Regions from separate parts of the Intestinimonas sp. MSJ-38 genome, predicted to be linked through region 2. Evidence: riboswitches for the same ligand, from Rfam matches in the RefSeq annotation. Region 2 holds a riboswitch; each other region holds the start of a gene.

Region 1 (5,554 bases), on a different contig from region 2:
CACAGTGTCTGTGAAACTGGACTTTGCCCATAATGGCTCATTTGATGTCCCCCATGCAGTGAAAGAGCAGTTGGTTCCGAAAGAGGTGGAGGAAAGTGGAAAATAAAATCATCTGTATCGCTCGGGAGTTTGGAAGCGGCGGCCATGAAATCGCCCTGCGCACAGGCTCCAGGCTGGGAATCCGGGTATATGAAAAGGATTTGTTCCATCTGGCTTGCCGGTATGGGGAGCTCTCGGAAAAGATGATGGAGTCTGCGGATGAAAGGGCGACCAATCCGTTTTTATACCGGACGGTCCATGAGGGAAACTACCATGTCACCCGGGGACTGCCCACTTCCGAAGTGCTGTTTGAGCTGCAAAGCCATGAAATCCGGCAGATTGCCAAGGGGGAAAGCTGTATTTTCGTGGGCCGCTGTGCCGACTATGTTCTGCGGGAAGAAAAGGTGAAGCTGCTGCGGGCCTTTGTCCGGGCCCCTTTGGAAAAGCGGATCGAACGGAAAATGCAGCAGGAGAACCTGACCAGGGAAAAAGCGGTGCGTCTTGTGCGGAAAATGGATAAGCGGCGGAAAAAATACTATGAATCCTATACCGGGCTGGCTTGGGGATCGCCGGATGGGTATGATCTCTGTATCGATACCGGTACCACAGAATTTGAGGCCGCAGTGAACCAGATCTGTCTGGCTTACCAGAGTTTATAAAAGTGCTGTATGAGTTTGATGTAAAAAAGAGGGCATCCGGGGAGATGCCCTCTTTTTCAAAAGCCGGGCCAATGAGAAGGGAGAGGGCAAGATTTTTTTGGAAAACCCCAGGAATAGCTCTTGCATTTTTGAGGGTGGTGTGATAGAATAAACAAGCTAATTTAATCCATGCGGTCATGGCGGAACAGGCAGACGCGCACGTTTGAGGGGCGTGTGGGCAACCATACGGGTTCAAGTCCCGTTGACCGCACCAGAAAAAGAGACACGACAATCGGTCGTGTCTCTTTTTTCGTTTCTGCATCTTTGGAAGTAAAACGGTAATATTGAAGAATGTGAATTTCTTCTTGACAAGGGCCAGGGGAAGAGATAAAATAGGCATATCGAAATATTTAAAATGATTGATGAAAGGCGGGAGCAGGATGAGTTTGTGGAATTTTGTGCAGGATCAGCTTCTGGGAATGGCCTGGCTCAATGATCTGATTGGCCGGGGGTTGAGCAAAGTGGGAGTGGATACAACCAGCCCTATAGGGGGAAGCCTGCACTTTTTTCTCTATGATGTGATCAAAATCACAGTGCTGCTTTGTTTGCTGATCTTTTTGGTCTCCTATCTGCAAAGCTATTTTCCGCCGGAGAGAAGCCGGAAGATCCTGGGCCGGTTCCGGGGAATGGGGGCCAATCTGGTGGCGGCCCTTTTAGGGACGGTGACGCCCTTTTGTTCCTGTTCTTCCATTCCGCTCTTTATGGGATTTATCGGAGCGGGACTGCCGATTGGGGTGACCTTCTCCTTTCTCATTTCCTCTCCCATGGTGGACCTGGGCAGTCTGGTGCTGCTGATGGGGATTTTTGGAACCAAAGTGGCGGTCATTTATGTGATTCTGGGGCTTGTGGTGGCTATGGTGGGGGGCGCTCTCATCCAGCGGCTGCATCTGGAAGATCAGGTGGAGGAATTTATCCGCCAGGGAGTGGCTGTTCAGGCCGAGGGGCCGGTGCTGACTCAAAAGGATCGGGTGGTTTATGCCAAAGAGCAGATGCTTTCCACCTTCCGGAAGGTCTTTCCCTATATCCTCATCGGTGTGGGCATTGGAGCGCTGATCCACAACTGGATTCCCCAGAGCTGGGTGGAAACGGTGCTGGGCGGAAAAAATCCGCTGGGTGTGGTGTTGGCCACCATCATTGGCGTGCCGGTGTATGCTGATATCTTCGGCACCATCCCTGTGGCCCAGGCTCTGCTGGGCAAAGGGGCTATGCTGGGCACCGTGCTCTCCTTTATGATGGCGGTGACCACCTTGTCTCTGCCCTCCCTGATTATGCTGCGCCGCGCGGTAAAGCCCCGGCTGCTGGGAGTGTTTGTGGCCATCTGCACTGTGGGAATCATTCTGGTGGGATATCTGTTCAATGCCCTCCAGCCCTGGCTGGGAATGTAAGGACAAAATCCTTGCAATTTTTTGCACCCGGTTTTATAATAAAAAACAACATCATATCGTGACCAGGGAGCTCGCAAACGGGCTGAGAGGAAGCTGTGCGCTTCGACCTGCTACCTGATTTGGGTAATGCCAACGGAGGGAGTCCATTCGTTTGCGGTTTTCGCCGCGGGAGGCCTTCTCCGGAGGGCAAGCCCGCGGCGTTTTTTTATTGAAAAAGGAGGAAGGAAAATGCTGGGTAATTGTTTGGACAATGTGCGGGAAAAATCCCCCCTGATCCACAACATCACAAATTATGTCACCGTCAACGATGTGGCCAATGTGCTGTTGGCCTGCGGGGGAAGCCCCATTATGGCCGATGACCTGGGAGAGGTGGAGGAGATCACTTCCATCTGCGGCGGCCTGAATATCAACATCGGTACACTGAACAGCCGTACCATTCCGGGGATGTTTGCCGCCGGGAAAAAGGCCAATGCTCTTTCCCATCCGGTGGTGCTGGACCCGGTAGGGGCTGGCGCCAGCACGCTGCGCACCAAGACGGCGCTGGATCTGCTGGAGCAGGTGCATTTTACCGTCATTCGGGGCAATATCTCCGAAATCAAGACCCTGGCTCAGGGCAGCGGCAAGACCCGGGGTGTGGACGCCGATCTGTCCGATGCCGTCACAGAGGACAACCTGGAGGCCGCCGTTGCATTTGCCAAGGAAGTGGCCGCTCGTTTTGACAGCGTGGCGGCCATCACCGGCGCCATCGATCTGGTGGCGGACAGGGAGCGGTGCTTTGTCATTCGCAACGGCCGGCCGGAGATGGGGAAGATCACCGGCACCGGCTGCCAGCTGTCCGGACTGACGGCGGCCTTTGTCACCGCCAACCCGGAGCATACTCTGGAAGCGGCCGCCGCAGCTGTGGTTACGATGGGCCTGGCCGGTGAGCTGGCATTCCAGTGTCTGGAAGAGGGCGAGGGCAACAGCTCTTACCGCAACCGGATCATCGATGCCATCTATCACATGGATGGCAAGCAGCTGATGGAGGGCGCCCGGTATGAAGTGCGATAAAAAAGATCTGCTGCTTTATGGCGTCACCGACCGGAGCTGGCTGGGGGAGCGTACCCTTTATTCTGCGGTGGAGCAGTCCATCCTGGGGGGCGTGACCATGGTGCAGCTGCGGGAAAAGGATCTGGCCCAGGAGGAATTCCAGAAGGAGGCCCGGCAGATCCAGGAGCTTTGCAAAAAGCACCAGGTGCCTTTCCTTATCAATGACAATGTGGAGCTGGCGGTGGAGATCGAAGCTGACGGCGTTCATGTAGGCCAGCACGATATGGAAGCGGGACAGGTACGCCAGAAGATCGGCCCGGACAAGATCCTGGGGGTCTCGGCCCAGACGGTGGAGCAGGCTCTCAAGGCCCAGGCAGCGGGCGCCGATTACCTGGGGGTGGGGGCGGTGTTCCCCACCGGCACCAAAGACGATGCCGACGCCGTCAGCCTGGATATGCTGAAAGCCATTTGCCAGGCGGTGGATATCCCGGTGGTGGCCATTGGCGGCATCAAGGAAAGTAATATTCTGTCCCTCAAAGGCAGCGGCATCTGCGGCGTGGCGGTGGTTTCGGCCATTTATGCCAAGGAGGACCCCCAGGCCGCGGCAGCCGGACTGCGGAAGCTGACCGAGGAGGCCATTCAGTGAAGATCCAGGGGGCTTTGTTTGATCTGGACGGCACATTGCTTCAGTCCATGGAGATGTGGCAGCAGCTTCCCCTTCAGCTGGTACGGCGTCTGGGGGGAGAACCCCCGGAAGATCTGGCTCGCACCATCGAGGCCATGGATCAGCGCCAGGCGGCGGAGTACATCATCCGGACCTTTGGCTTTGCGGTTTCGGTGGAGCAGGTGCTGAAGCTGGTGGAGGAACTGGCGGCAGAAGAATACCGCCAGCATCTGCCAGCCAAGCCTGGAGCCGAAGTACTGCTGGAGCAGCTGCGGCAGCAAAAAATCCCCTGTGGCATCGTCAGCGCCACCCAGAAGGAGCTGTCCCAGGCGGCCATGGAGCGGTTGGGGCTGTGGAAGTATTTTTCCTTTGCCTTAGACTGCGGGGAGTATGGACCCAAGACAAATCCCCATATCTATCTGGCCGGGGCGGAAAAGCTGGGGAGTGCACCCTGCTGCACCCTGGTTTTTGAGGATGCTCTTCATGCGGCCCGCACCGCCAAAGAAGCGGGTTTTGTGACGGTGGGGGTGTGGGACCCTGCGGGAGAAGAGCACCGAGGGGAGATGGAAGCATTTTGCGATCATTATATAGAGCGTCTGGACGCACTGGAAGTGCCGAAATCTTTTCAATGACAGAACGCGGCGGGTCGGGGGCACCACTTCCCGTCGCTTAATAAAACTTCAATGCAAAAAGGAGAAAGAACATGAAAACAGCATTGACGATCGCTGGAAGCGATTCCAGCGGAGGCGCCGGGATCCAGGCCGATATCAAGACCATGACGGCCAATGGCGTTTACGCCATGAGCGCCATCACCGCCCTGACGGCCCAGAATACTACCGGCGTTTACGGCATTATGGAAGCAACCCCGGAATTTTTGGAAGAGCAGCTGGAGCGGGTGTTTACCGACATCTTCCCCGACGCTGTCAAAACCGGCATGGTTTCCTCTTCTGCTCTGATCGCCGTTATCGGCAAGGTTCTGCGGCGGCATCAGGCAAAAAACATTGTGGTGGACCCGGTGATGGTCTCCACCAGCGGCTCCCGGCTGCTTGCAGAGGATGCGGTGGCCGCTCTGAAAGAAGAACTGCTGCCTTTGTGCACCGTGTGCACCCCCAACATTCCGGAAGCCCAGGTGCTGGCCGATATGGCCGTCACCTGCCCGGAGGAAATGGAGCAGGCCGCCCAGCGCATCGGGGAAAAATATGGATGCGCTGTTTTGTGCAAAGGCGGCCATCAGGTGAGCACCGCCGACGATTACCTCTGGCAGAATGGAAAGGGCACCTGGATGCGGGGCCAGCGGATTGAAAACCCCAACACCCACGGTACTGGCTGCACTTTGTCCAGCGCCATTGCCGCAAACCTGGCCAAAGGCTATGACCTGCCTGCTGCGGTGGAGCGGGCCAAGGCCTATATTTCCGGGGCGCTGGCTGCCATGTTGGATCTGGGAGCGGGAAGCGGCCCGCTGGACCATCTCTTCGAACTGAAAGGGGAGTTTGTGAAATGAAGCGGGATCTGCTGAAAGTCTGTTTGGAAGAAAACACGCCCCTGTGGGATCAATGCCTGGATACCCCCTTCCTTCGGGGAATTGCCCAGGGCACTTTGCCGGAGGATTGCTTCAAGGGGTATATTGTGGACGACAGTCTGTATTTGCGGGAATATTCCAAGGCCTTTGCCTGGGGGATGCTCCACGCCCAGGATATGGCGGAGATCCGGGCCTATTACTCTCTTCTGTCCTTTGTCAA
Region 2 (5,554 bases):
CGACAGGCTGGATGATTTTCTGGAAGCAACCGAACAGGCCAACGCCATTCCCCAGCCGCAGGCGTGGAATGGGATCGACGGCCTTTTGAATGGAAAGCCGTTCATGCCGGAGGCGTCCCCGGCTGACCGGGCTGCCGCTCTGATTGAACTGGCAGAGAAAAACGCCCCGCGTTTGGGCAGCGAGGAACGGCAGTTGATCGTGGCCTATGCCGAGGCCGTGGGCGATAACGACAAGGTAATCGGGCTTATCAACCGCCTGTGTGAACAGGGCTATGAGCTGCAAAAGGGCCAGATGGATTCCTTTGTGAAAAGCGAGATCGAAAGTGAGATTGCCGTTGCAAACGCCAAGCGGCAGATCCCCCAGAATCCGGCAGCGGAGCCGGTTGTCACGATCCTTTGGAGTGAAAGCCCCCATCTGAAAGACGGCCAGCAAATGCCGCTGCATGAAGCCGAGGCCGTTTTTAAGGAGCTGGACAGCGCCAGACGCCATGAACGGGAGCAGCCGGGCTATACGGGCCATTGGTACGACAAGACCAAGTTCCGCATTGATTTTACCATGCAGGGCCAGCCGGACAGCTACGAGGGACGGCAGGACTTTGGCGACGGGGACGGTTCCATGATCCAGCATATCCGGGGCTACCACGAATACTACGCACAGGATGAAAGCTGGAAAAACCATGTGCTGCACCATGAGGGGCCGGAGGCATGGGAGGCGGACAAGGCCCAGCGGGATATGCTGCTGCATGAGTTCATCCCGTATATGGAGCTGCATTGCAATCTGGCCGCTATGGAGCAGGAGGCCCAGCGCCCCCTGCGATCCGGGGAAACCCTGACGCCGGAACAGACCGCTTATTTCAATGCGGTTTTGGACTATGTAAAGGAGTGCCGCCCGCTTCTCAATCAGGGACAGTACCACTTGCCGGAGCCGCCGCAGCTTGCCGACTTCGACCAGAGCTTGCAGGACCACAAAAAACAGATCGAGGCAGAGCTGGAACAGGAGGCCGCCGCTGCCGGGCTGACGGTGGAGGAATATGTTGCCTCTGACTATGAGGCCCCGGCGCAGCCCAACTTTTCCATCTACCAAGTGCCGCCCGGCCCGGAGGGGCGCGACTTCCGCTATCGTTCCTATGAGGAATTGCAGGCGGATGGGCTTTCGGTGGACAGGAAGAATTACCAGCTTATCTACTCCGCGCCGCTGGACAAGGACATCACACTGGACGAGATTTACCGCCGCTTCAACATGGAACATCCCGCCGATTACAAGGGACATTCCCTCTCGATGGGGGATATTGTGGTGTTCCGGCAGGATGGAAAACAGACCGCCTACTATGTGGACGAGGGGGCCGACTACCGGCAGGTGCCGGAGTTTTTCGCCCAGCCGGAAAAGCAGCTCACGCCGGACGAGTGCATGACCGGCGAACAAATCCAGACGCCGAGAGGCCGTTTCTATCTGACCGACAGGAGCCGGGAACAGATGGAGGCCGCCGGGTATGGATTCCACCACCAGTCGGAGGACGGCAGGTATCTTATTATGGCAAACGGCACAAGAGCCTTTGCCATCCCCGCCCAGCCAGAAAGCCATATCAAGACGGCGGAAATGTCCACCGAGCAGAACTACAACATGATCGACGGCATGATGAACAACGCCCCGTCTATGGAGGAACTGGAAGCAAGGGCAAAAGCCGGGGAACAGATTTCCCTTTTGGATGTGGCCGAGGCAACCAAGGCGGAGGCCAAAAAGCCCAAGCAGACCCAAAAGACAACGCAGAAACAAAAGAAGCCGTCCATCCGGGCGCAGCTTGCCGCCGCCAAGGAGGAGCAGAAAAAGAAGCCCCCGGCGCGGGAAAAATCAAAAGAAATGGAGGTATGAGGAATGTATTTCACCGTGGAAGAAGAAAACCTGATCTGTCTGTACCACAACGCCGACCGCCGCAGGACGGCGGCAAATCTCCGGGCAGCACTGCCGGACATGGACAAGGAAATGGTGGCGCTGGCCTGCCAGACCGCAAATAAGCTGGACGCCATGAGCGACGCCGACTTTGCGGCGCAGCGGTTCCACTTCACAGACGAATAAGCAAAACGCCGGGCGCGGGGGCTGTCAAAGCCTCTGCGTCCGGCATTTCTTTTTTTGTCCATTTGCCCGCATTTAGAACCCCGTTTTAAGGGGAACAGGATAACTTTATCCAACTGCCTGCCGACCATGCGGAAAAAACCTTGATTTCTGTGGACTTTTACCGCCCTAAATGCGTAGACTTGACTTTTGGGGACTTTCTAACTATAATAATACTCAAGCAGGGGGACTACCTTGTAGTTGAGAAGGTTAAAACCTGACCCTTTGAACCTGTTGGCTAATACCAACGCAGGGAGCTAAAGAATACAGATTCGTATTTTTTGGACATTCTCTGTTTTGGGAATGTCCTTTTTTAATTGAATAAGATATGATATGTGTTTGCGAGGGAACTGAACAAGTTGAAAAAGGTAAGACCTGACCTCTGGACCTGTCGGCTAATACCGGCGTAGGGAAGCAATTTCTTACGCTCGTATTGCGTCTGAAAGAGCTTCTAATTGTTTTAGAGGCTCTATTTTTTTATCTTAGGAGGATCAAACATGGCATTTATGAAAGACATCTTAACCCACAACATTCCCATTTGGGAAGAATGTGCAGCTACCCCATTTGTGCAGGAAGTGCAAACTGGAAAGCTACCTCTTGAAAAGTTCAAGAGATATATGATTCAGGATAGTATCTATCTGAAAAACTATGCCCGTATATACGGCAAGGCAATTTTTCATGCTGATACATTAAGAGAAATTCAGCTTTACTACTCCATGCTGAACTTTGTAAATGATACGGAATCGGAAGTGCGGCTGGATTATCTAAAGCAATTTTGCATAACAGATGATGATATTGAACTGATCGCCCCTTTGCCTGAAAATCAAAATTACATTGATTTCATGTTTGAGATTGCGTCACATGGAAAGAATGAAGAAATTTTAATGGCGGTTCTTCCCTGTATGTTAAGTTACAGCTATATATTCCGCAAACTGGCGGCTGTCCCTACAAGCAGAGAATCAAGATATTGGGACTTTATCAAAGATTATGCCGATGAACAATATGCAGAAAGTTGCAAAGAATGGTCTGCTTTTGCAGAGTATAAATGTGCTGGGTTATCAGAAGCAAATAAAAAGTATCTGGCTGATATTTTTGAGAAAGCAAGTTTGTTAGAGCTTGCTTTTTGGAAGATGGCCTATCGGAACGAAAGAATGGAGGAAAATGCAAAATGAAAAAAGTATTGTCCATTGCCGGATCAGATTGCAGCGGAGGTGCAGGTATTCAGGCTGATTTGAAAACTTTTTCTGCTCACGGCGTATTTGGAATGAGTGTTATTGTTTCTGTTGTTGCAGAGAACACCAGCCGCGTTATCGACATCCAAGATATTACCCCTGATATGATTGAAAAACAGATTGACGCCGTATTTGAAGATATTGAAGTGGACGCAGTAAAAATCGGTATGCTTTCTACACCAGAATGTATGAAAGCGGTGGCAAAGAAACTATTACAATATAAGCCCCAAAATGTTGTAATCGACCCGGTTATGTATGCCAAAAATGGCTGCCCATTGATGAATCCTACGGCGGTTTCCACCTTGATAGACACAGTAATTCCACTTGCCGATGTACTTACTCCAAATATTCCAGAGGCAGAGAAAATAGCGGATATGCAGATTTCCACAGTTTCAGATATGGAGGCTGCCGCAAGAAAAATATATGCCATGGGTTGTAAGGCGATTGTTGTCAAGGGTGGACATCATATAGGAAATGCTGTTGATGTCCTATTTGATGGAGAAAATTTCTACCATTTTGAAACATCCCGCATTGATACGAAAAATACTCATGGGACAGGCTGTACCTTTTCTTCTGCAATCGCTTCCCAGCTTGCAAAGGGAAAAAGTGTTCCGCTTGCAGTCGAATCTGCAAAGGCTTATGTCACAATGGCAATCGAACACTCTCTTGCGATTGGAAAAGGCTGTGGCCCGACGCACCATTTCTACGAATTGTATCAGCATGGTTTATCTAAAGAATAGGCAGGTGCAAAATGAACTTTGATTATACACTTTATCTTGTTACTGATCGTCAACTAATGAGCTGCGATAGCCTGACAGAAGCGGTAGAACAGGCAATTTTAGGAGGCTGCACAATGATACAACTCCGAGAAAAAGAATTGTCCTCATTAGAATTTTACAATCAGGCTGTTGCCGTGAAACAGGTTACGGATAAATACCATATTCCCCTTATCATAAACGACCGGATAGATATTGCAATGGCTGTGCAGGCTACGGGGGTACATATTGGACAGCATGATTTACCTGCGGCTGCCGTCCGCAAAGTAATTGGGGAAAATATGCTGTTGGGAGTATCTGCATCTTCCATTGCAGAAGCAATACAGGCACAACAGGATGGTGCAGATTATTTGGGAGTTGGCGCAATGTTCCCTACTGGAACTAAAACCGACGCTGATTCTGTATCAATGGAAGAATTACAGAAAATCCGCGCAGCCGTTTCTTTGCCGATAGTTGTTATTGGCGGTATCAATAAGGGAAATGCAGGGCGTTTCAAGCCCATGGGAATTGACGGGCTGGCTGTTGTATCTGCCATCATAGCGCAGTCTGATATAAAAGCTGCTGCTGCGGAACTGAAAGATTTATTTTGCGGAAAGGAAAAGAAAAATGGATTTTAATGCGGCAATCTTTGATTTAGATGGAACAATTCTGGATTCAATGGATGTATGGGAGCATATAGATATTCAGTTTTTGAAAAAGAGAAATCTTCCCGTCCCGGAAAATTATGTAACTGAAATATGTGCAAGGAGTTTTGAGGAAGCCGCACAATATACCATTGATCTTTTTGGATTGCAGGAAACGGTAGAGGGAATTATTGAGGAATGGAATAATATGGCGGTCGAGGAATACAGTAACCATGTCGGTCTGCTGCCCCATGCCCTTGATTATCTTCTGCGCTTAAAAGAACATGGAATAAAACTTGCAGTTGCTACGGGGTTGCCGGAAAAGCTCTATATTCCATGCTTAAAGAACAATTCTATTTTAGAATTATTTGACGCTCTATGTTCAACAGATGAGGTTCAGCGGGGAAAAGAATATTCGGATGTCTTTGAATTGGCCGCAAGAAAATTAGGGGTTGCACCTGAACACTGTATTGTGTTTGATGATGTGCTTCCAGCAATTAAAAGCGCAAAGGCAGCCCGTATGTTAGCAGGTGGGATTTATGATAAGTATTCCGCAGATCAGCGTACAGAAATAGAAAGGATTGCGGATATTTACTTACTTGATTTTCGGCAAGCACCGATCCCACACAAAGAGGTATGAAAATGGAAAAATGGGATTTATATAATGCAAAACGGGAAAAGTCTGGAATAACAATGTGCCGTGGAGAAATCATACCCAAAGGGCTGTATCATTTATCTGTGAGTGTATGGATCGTCAACCAGCAGGGGCAGTATCTTTTATCACAGCGGCATCCGAAAAAGCAATACCCTCTT
Region 3 (5,554 bases), on a different contig from region 2:
GCTCTTTCCTTGAAGGGGCGGAAGCTTTTGGAAAAGCTAGGGCTTTGTCAGCTGCCGTCCATCTATTACATCGGCTCTTCCCAGAGCCTGCCCCCGCCCCTGACCCCGGAAGAGGAGAAGGAATACCTGGCCCATTACACCGGCAAGGAGCCGGAGATCCGCCAGGCCCTCATCGAGCACAATCTCCGTCTGGTGGTCTACATCGCCCGGAAATTCGAAAACACCGGCATCGGCATTGAGGATCTGATCTCCATCGGCACCATCGGGCTGATCAAGGGGGTGAACACCTACCGGGGGGACAAGAACACCAAGCTGGCCACCTATGCCTCCCGGTGCATTGAAAACGAGATCCTGATGGTGCTGCGCAAACACTCCGGGGCCCGGTCGGAGGTGTCCATCGACGAGCCGCTGAGCACCGATTGGGACGGAAACGAGCTGCTGCTGTCCGACATTCTGGGCACCGAGCCCGACTGCGTCATGCGCCCGGTGGAGGACGACGCCGATCGGGAAATGCTGCGCCGCTCCATCGACCGGCTGAGTGAGCGGGAAAAGACGATTATTTCCATGCGTTTTGGCCTGGGCGGCCGGGACGAGCTGACCCAGAAGGAGGTGGCCGATCTCCTGGGCATCTCCCAGTCCTATATCTCCCGGCTGGAAAAGAAGATCATCTCCCGACTGAAAAAGGAAATGACCCTCTAGGCAGCGTGACGCTGCACCCAAACTGCGCTCCCGCGCTGAATTACAGAATCTGGCTAACTGGTGCACTAAGTTTCACAATCCCCCCTGCATGGCGTTGCCATGCTGTCCCCCCTTTGCACAAGGGGGGCTTTTCTTTGGCCCAGTGCCACAGAAAAGGCTGGTTGTATCCGCTTGGCTTCGGCAGGGACCCCGCCGGGAGGCTGGAAAAAGGTCGGGGAAAAACCTAGTTTTTCCCCGAGACCCAGCGGCGGCGTCGCCTGACGGCTTGCAAGTTATTTTGGCCTTGTGCCAAAATAACACGCCGCCAATGGCCCAGGAGGGGCCCGGCGGCTTTCGCCGCTGGGAAGAAACCTGGGGCAACACCCGCCGCAGCGGGTGTTCTGGGTATTAGTTCTCTCTTTTCAGGCAATACTGTCTGTAACAAAAAAAGGGAGGAACACGAATGCAGGGAAAAGTGGAGATCTGCGGCGTCAACACATCCAAACTGCCGACTTTGACGGGAAAAGAAACCAGAGAGCTTCTGGAAAAGGCCAGGGGCGGAGACAAGCAGGCCCGGGAGAAGCTCATCGCCGGGAATCTGCGGCTGGTGCTTTCGGTGGTGCAGCGGTTCGGCGGCCGGGGAGAAGCAGCCGACGATCTGTTCCAGGTGGGATGCGTGGGGCTGATCAAGTCCATCGACCATTTTGATCTGAGCCTGAATGTGCGGTTTTCCACCTATGCCGTGCCCATGATCATCGGCGAGATCCGCCGGTATCTCCGGGACAGCAGCCCGGTGCGGGTGAGCCGCTCCCTGCGGGACAACGCCTACAAGGCCCTCACCGCCCGGGAGGCCTTCACCAGGGAACACCAGCGGGAGCCTACCGTGGAGGAGATCGCCAAGGCCATCGGCATGAAGCGGGAAGAAGTGGTGTTTGCCCTGGATGCCATCTCCGACCCCATTTCCCTTTATGAGCCGGTGTATCAGGACGGGGGCGATGCCATCTGCGTGATGGATCAGGTGCGGGACCCGAAAAACACCGACGACAGCTGGATCGAGCAGATCGCCATGAAGCAGGCCATGAGCGGTCTGAGCGAGCGGGAGAAGCGGATTTTGGCCCTGCGGTTTTACGATGGCCGTACCCAGATCGAGGTGGCCAAGGAGATCGGCATCTCCCAGGCCCAGGTCTCCCGCCTGGAAAAGGGCGTCATCGAAAAGATCAAAAAACAACTCTAGCAGCGGTCCCGTGTCGGGACGGCCAAATTGCGCTCCCGCGCTGGGCAACAGAACGAAGGCTGGTTGTGTTCACCCAGGCAAAGAGAGTATGCCCGCGGAGGCACTCCGCTTGACAAATGGGGGAGGGTGGAGTATACTTCCTATGACAAGTGGACAGGGGTGCTGGTTTTCATGCCGGCTGAGAGACGGACAGACCGTCAACCCTCAAACCTGATCTGGGTAATGCCAGCGTAGGAAGAGATCATTATGGGCTTCATTCTGCTGCCGGGTATGGCAGCGGCATCACGCCGCCTTTCATCGCGGGCATTGTTCCCGCGATTTTTTTTGTTGCCTTCGGGCAGGGAAAGGATGGGTACGATGCAGAAAAACAACACAAGAAGACTGACCGAAAGCGCCATTATGGTGGCCCTGGCCGCCGTGCTGGCCATGGTAAAGGTGTGGGAGATGCCCTTGGGCGGCTCGGTGACCGCCGCTTGTATGGCCCCCATCATCTTCATCGCTTTGCGCTATGGCGCCAAGTGGGGCTTGCTCACCGGATTGGTCTTTGCCGTCATTCAGATGATCGAGGGCTTCTGGGCTCCGCCGGTGCGCACGCTGCTGTGGTTCTTTCTGGTGGTGATGCTGGACTATGTGCTGCCCTTCGGCCTGCTGGGTCTGGCGCCCCTGGTGGCCCGCCGGTTCAAAAATGCCGTGGTGGGCGCAGGCGTGGCCACGGTGGCCGTGTGCGTCATCCGGTTTCTGTGCCACTTCCTCTCGGGCATCATCATCTGGCACACCGGCGATCCCGCTGTGCCCGATTGGGTCTGGTCTCTGACCTATAACGGCACCTTTATGATCCCCGAAACCATTATCAACGCCCTGGCCGTGGCCGCATTGGTGAAGTTTGTGAAGCTGCCAAAAGCCAACGGATAAACAGACAAAAAACCTCCCTGATGGGAGGTTTTTTTGTTGAGCGTGTCGAAAAAGTGGCTTAGGCCACTTTTTCGAGTTTTTGCAAGGGGCTGGCGGAGTGCCTCCGCTCCCATACTGCGCTCCCGCGCCGGGCCGGTTGTACGCAGAAAAGCAAAGAAAGTATGGCCGTCCGGGCACCGGACCACGCTGCCAGGATCGCACAATAGCCCCTTCCGGCGGAGCCGGAGCATCGAGGCCCCGGGCGCATACAGCCGGGGAGAGTATGGGTGCAGCGTCACGCTGCCTAGTCGCCGCTTTTGACAGTGAGGGTGGGTTCGTCGGGAGCGGGGAGGGGAGAGCGGCCCATCACCAGCTTGAGCAATACAGGGGTGATCAGCGTGGTGACGATCACCATGGCCACTACCGCCGGGAAGAGGGAGGCATCCACCAGCCCGGCCTGCTCGCCCTTCTGGGCCACGATCAGAGCCACTTCGCCGCGGGAGATCATGCCCACACCCACCGCCAGGGCGTCATGGGCGGAGAACTTGCACAGCTTGGCTCCCAGGCCGCAGCCGATCACCTTGGTGAGAATGGCCACCAGAGTCAGGGCCAGAGCAAAAGCGAAGAGGGACAGGGTGAAGCCATGAAGATCGGTCTCAATGCCAACGCTGGCGAAAAATACCGGGGAAAAGAGCATATAAGAGGCAATGTTGATCTTCCGGGCGATGTAGGGCTGGGCCTCGGCGATGTTGCACAGGATCAGTCCGGCAAAATAAGCGCCGGTGATGTCGGCAATACCGAAGAAATGCTCGGCCGCATAGGACAGAAGCAGGCAGAACACCAGACCATAAATGGCGATGCGCCGGTGGTTGTAATAGGCCTTGCCCAGCTTCCGGAACAGCCGGTAGACCACGAAGCCCACCAGGGCCAGCAGCACGAAAAAGCCGATGATCCGGCCCACCACCATCAGGGGTTTCACCGAGGGATCGGTGAAGCTGGTGAGAATGGTGAGCACCACAATGCCCAGAATGTCGTCGATGACGGCTGCGCCCAGAATGGCGGTGCCCACCTTGCCGCGCAGGCGGCCCAGCTCACGCAGGGTCTCCACGGTGATGGACACCGAGGTGGCCGCCAGTACAACGCCCACAAACACCGCCCGGAGCATGGCGTCACCCGTGGCTTGGGGGAAGAACAGCTTATAGCACAGAGCGCCGCCGATGAGGGGCACCACTACGCCGCAGGCGGCGATGAACAGGGAAGTGAGCCCTGTTTTTTTCAGCTCCTTCAGGTCGGTGTCCAGACCGGCCAGGAACATGAGGAAGATCACGCCCAGCTCAGAGGTTTTCAGCAAAAAGTCGGTTTCCACCACCATATTCAGGCAGGTGGGCCCCAGCAGAAGCCCCGCCAGAAGGGCGCCCACCACCGAGGGCAGCTGCACCCGTTGGGAGATCAGGCCGAACACCTTGGTGGACAGCAGAATGATGGCCAGTGAAAGCAAAAAACGATAATCCATGGGAACCATCCCTTCATCAATATATTGAATTGAAAAAAACAAGCATGAGTATCTCATATTTTTCTTTCCGGCGCAAGCGCAGATTGCACAAAATTCCGGCGATGAAGGGAAAAATGTTAGGATGGAGGGCAAAAGACGGGCGATGCGGGGCAAAATAGGGGCGAGGACTGTCAAAAAGATAACAAATCGGCGCTTATTTTCTCACCATCGCCCGAAAACAAGGCAAAGGGGAGAGGAAAGCGCACAAGGCGTGCAAAAGGCCGGACAAAGGGCGCAGCCCGATGGACGAAAGGCCCCTTTGACAAGGAAAGGAAGAAAGATTACAATTAAATCGTAGTAGCGGCCCAGTGCCTGGGCAGTCATACTGCGCTCCCGCGCTGGGCAGGTTGTGTATAGAAAGGCAAAGAGAGTATACCTGGGAGGTATTCTGCCCATAAATTACGATTTAATCGTTATATCCCTGCAAAACCAGAGCCGGTCCCGACACGGGACCGGCTCTGGAGTGTATCGCACCGGCCTTTCTGCGGCTCCTTGCCAGGATTGCACCCTGGCCCCTTCCGGGTGATGGTTTATCACACCCGGAGCACGGGGGCCTCGGGCGCATACAGCCTTCAGCGAGTTTTGGGTGCAGCGTCACGCTGCCTAGCCGGGGGGTTGATCCACGACCGACTGGGTCACCACCTGATGAATGGGCGGCGACAGCCGGGTGAGGACGCCGGGTGCAAAATAGCCCGGATGATGATCCGGAGCAAAAACATCGGGGAAATCCCGATGGATGGCGCTGTTCATACTTCTTCACCTCACAGCTATTCTGTGCCGAAAGCAGGGGAAAAACCCTGGAAAAACAATCCCGATACACCGCCTGCATACAAAGAAATGGAGGGAAAAGGAAAAATATGAAAAACAAACCAATGGATCAGAAACGAATGGATCATCTCCGGCACATCAACCGGGAGATCATCCAGCAGAAAAATCGGCTGCAAAAGCTGCGGGCCCTCCAGCAGGGGAGGGTGCGGCAGGCGCCGGGACTGCCATCCCTGACGCCCCAGGATGCCCAGGAACGCTATGCCGTCCAGCTCCGTGAGCTGGAGGAAAGCGCCGCCCGGCATCTGGAAAAATGCCTGGAGGAGGCCCAGGCCTTGCAGGACTTTATCCAGGGCGTGGAGGACAGCCAGACCCGGCAGCTGCTCTCTCTGCGCTATCTGGAGTGCCTCACCTGGCAGCAGGTGGCCTTCCGC

The links. A riboswitch is a leader RNA that binds a small molecule or an ion and turns the genes downstream of it on or off. The one in region 2 is predicted to bind thiamine pyrophosphate.
Region 1: linked by a shared signal. The riboswitch ahead of thiM (hydroxyethylthiazole kinase) and the one ahead of KQI26_RS07315 (TenA family protein) in region 2 are both predicted to bind thiamine pyrophosphate.
Region 3: linked by a shared signal. The riboswitch ahead of KQI26_RS12040 (energy-coupled thiamine transporter ThiT) and the one ahead of KQI26_RS07315 (TenA family protein) in region 2 are both predicted to bind thiamine pyrophosphate.

The regions. Positions count from the first base shown of each region.
Region 1 is NZ_JAHLPO010000012.1:56,397-61,950, reverse strand. It holds gene KQI26_RS08980 (GLUG motif-containing protein) at 1-106, shown strand, start outside; gene KQI26_RS08975 (AAA family ATPase) at 96-698, shown strand; tRNA gene KQI26_RS08970 (tRNA-Leu) at 869-951, shown strand; gene KQI26_RS08965 (permease) at 1,118-2,122, shown strand; TPP riboswitch at 2,176-2,280, shown strand; gene thiM (hydroxyethylthiazole kinase) at 2,351-3,172, shown strand; gene thiE (thiamine phosphate synthase) at 3,159-3,797, shown strand; gene KQI26_RS08950 (HAD family phosphatase) at 3,794-4,447, shown strand; gene thiD (bifunctional hydroxymethylpyrimidine kinase/phosphomethylpyrimidine kinase) at 4,519-5,316, shown strand; gene KQI26_RS08940 (TENA/THI-4 family protein) at 5,313-5,554, shown strand, end outside.
Region 2 is NZ_JAHLPO010000009.1:49,957-55,510, reverse strand. It holds gene KQI26_RS07325 (LPD25 domain-containing protein) at 1-1,870, shown strand, start outside; gene KQI26_RS07320 (transposon-transfer assisting family protein) at 1,874-2,074, shown strand; TPP riboswitch at 2,284-2,383, shown strand; TPP riboswitch at 2,444-2,541, shown strand; gene KQI26_RS07315 (TenA family protein) at 2,608-3,282, shown strand; gene thiD (bifunctional hydroxymethylpyrimidine kinase/phosphomethylpyrimidine kinase) at 3,279-4,082, shown strand; gene thiE (thiamine phosphate synthase) at 4,094-4,735, shown strand; gene KQI26_RS07300 (HAD family phosphatase) at 4,725-5,381, shown strand; gene KQI26_RS07295 (NUDIX domain-containing protein) at 5,384-5,554, shown strand, end outside.
Region 3 is NZ_JAHLPO010000022.1:30,430-35,983, reverse strand. It holds gene sigE (RNA polymerase sporulation sigma factor SigE) at 1-699, shown strand, start outside; gene sigG (RNA polymerase sporulation sigma factor SigG) at 1,142-1,912, shown strand; TPP riboswitch at 2,058-2,168, shown strand; gene KQI26_RS12040 (energy-coupled thiamine transporter ThiT) at 2,270-2,824, shown strand; gene KQI26_RS12035 (cation:proton antiporter) at 3,108-4,316, opposite strand; gene KQI26_RS12030 (hypothetical protein) at 4,959-5,105, opposite strand; gene KQI26_RS12025 (hypothetical protein) at 5,213-5,554, shown strand, end outside.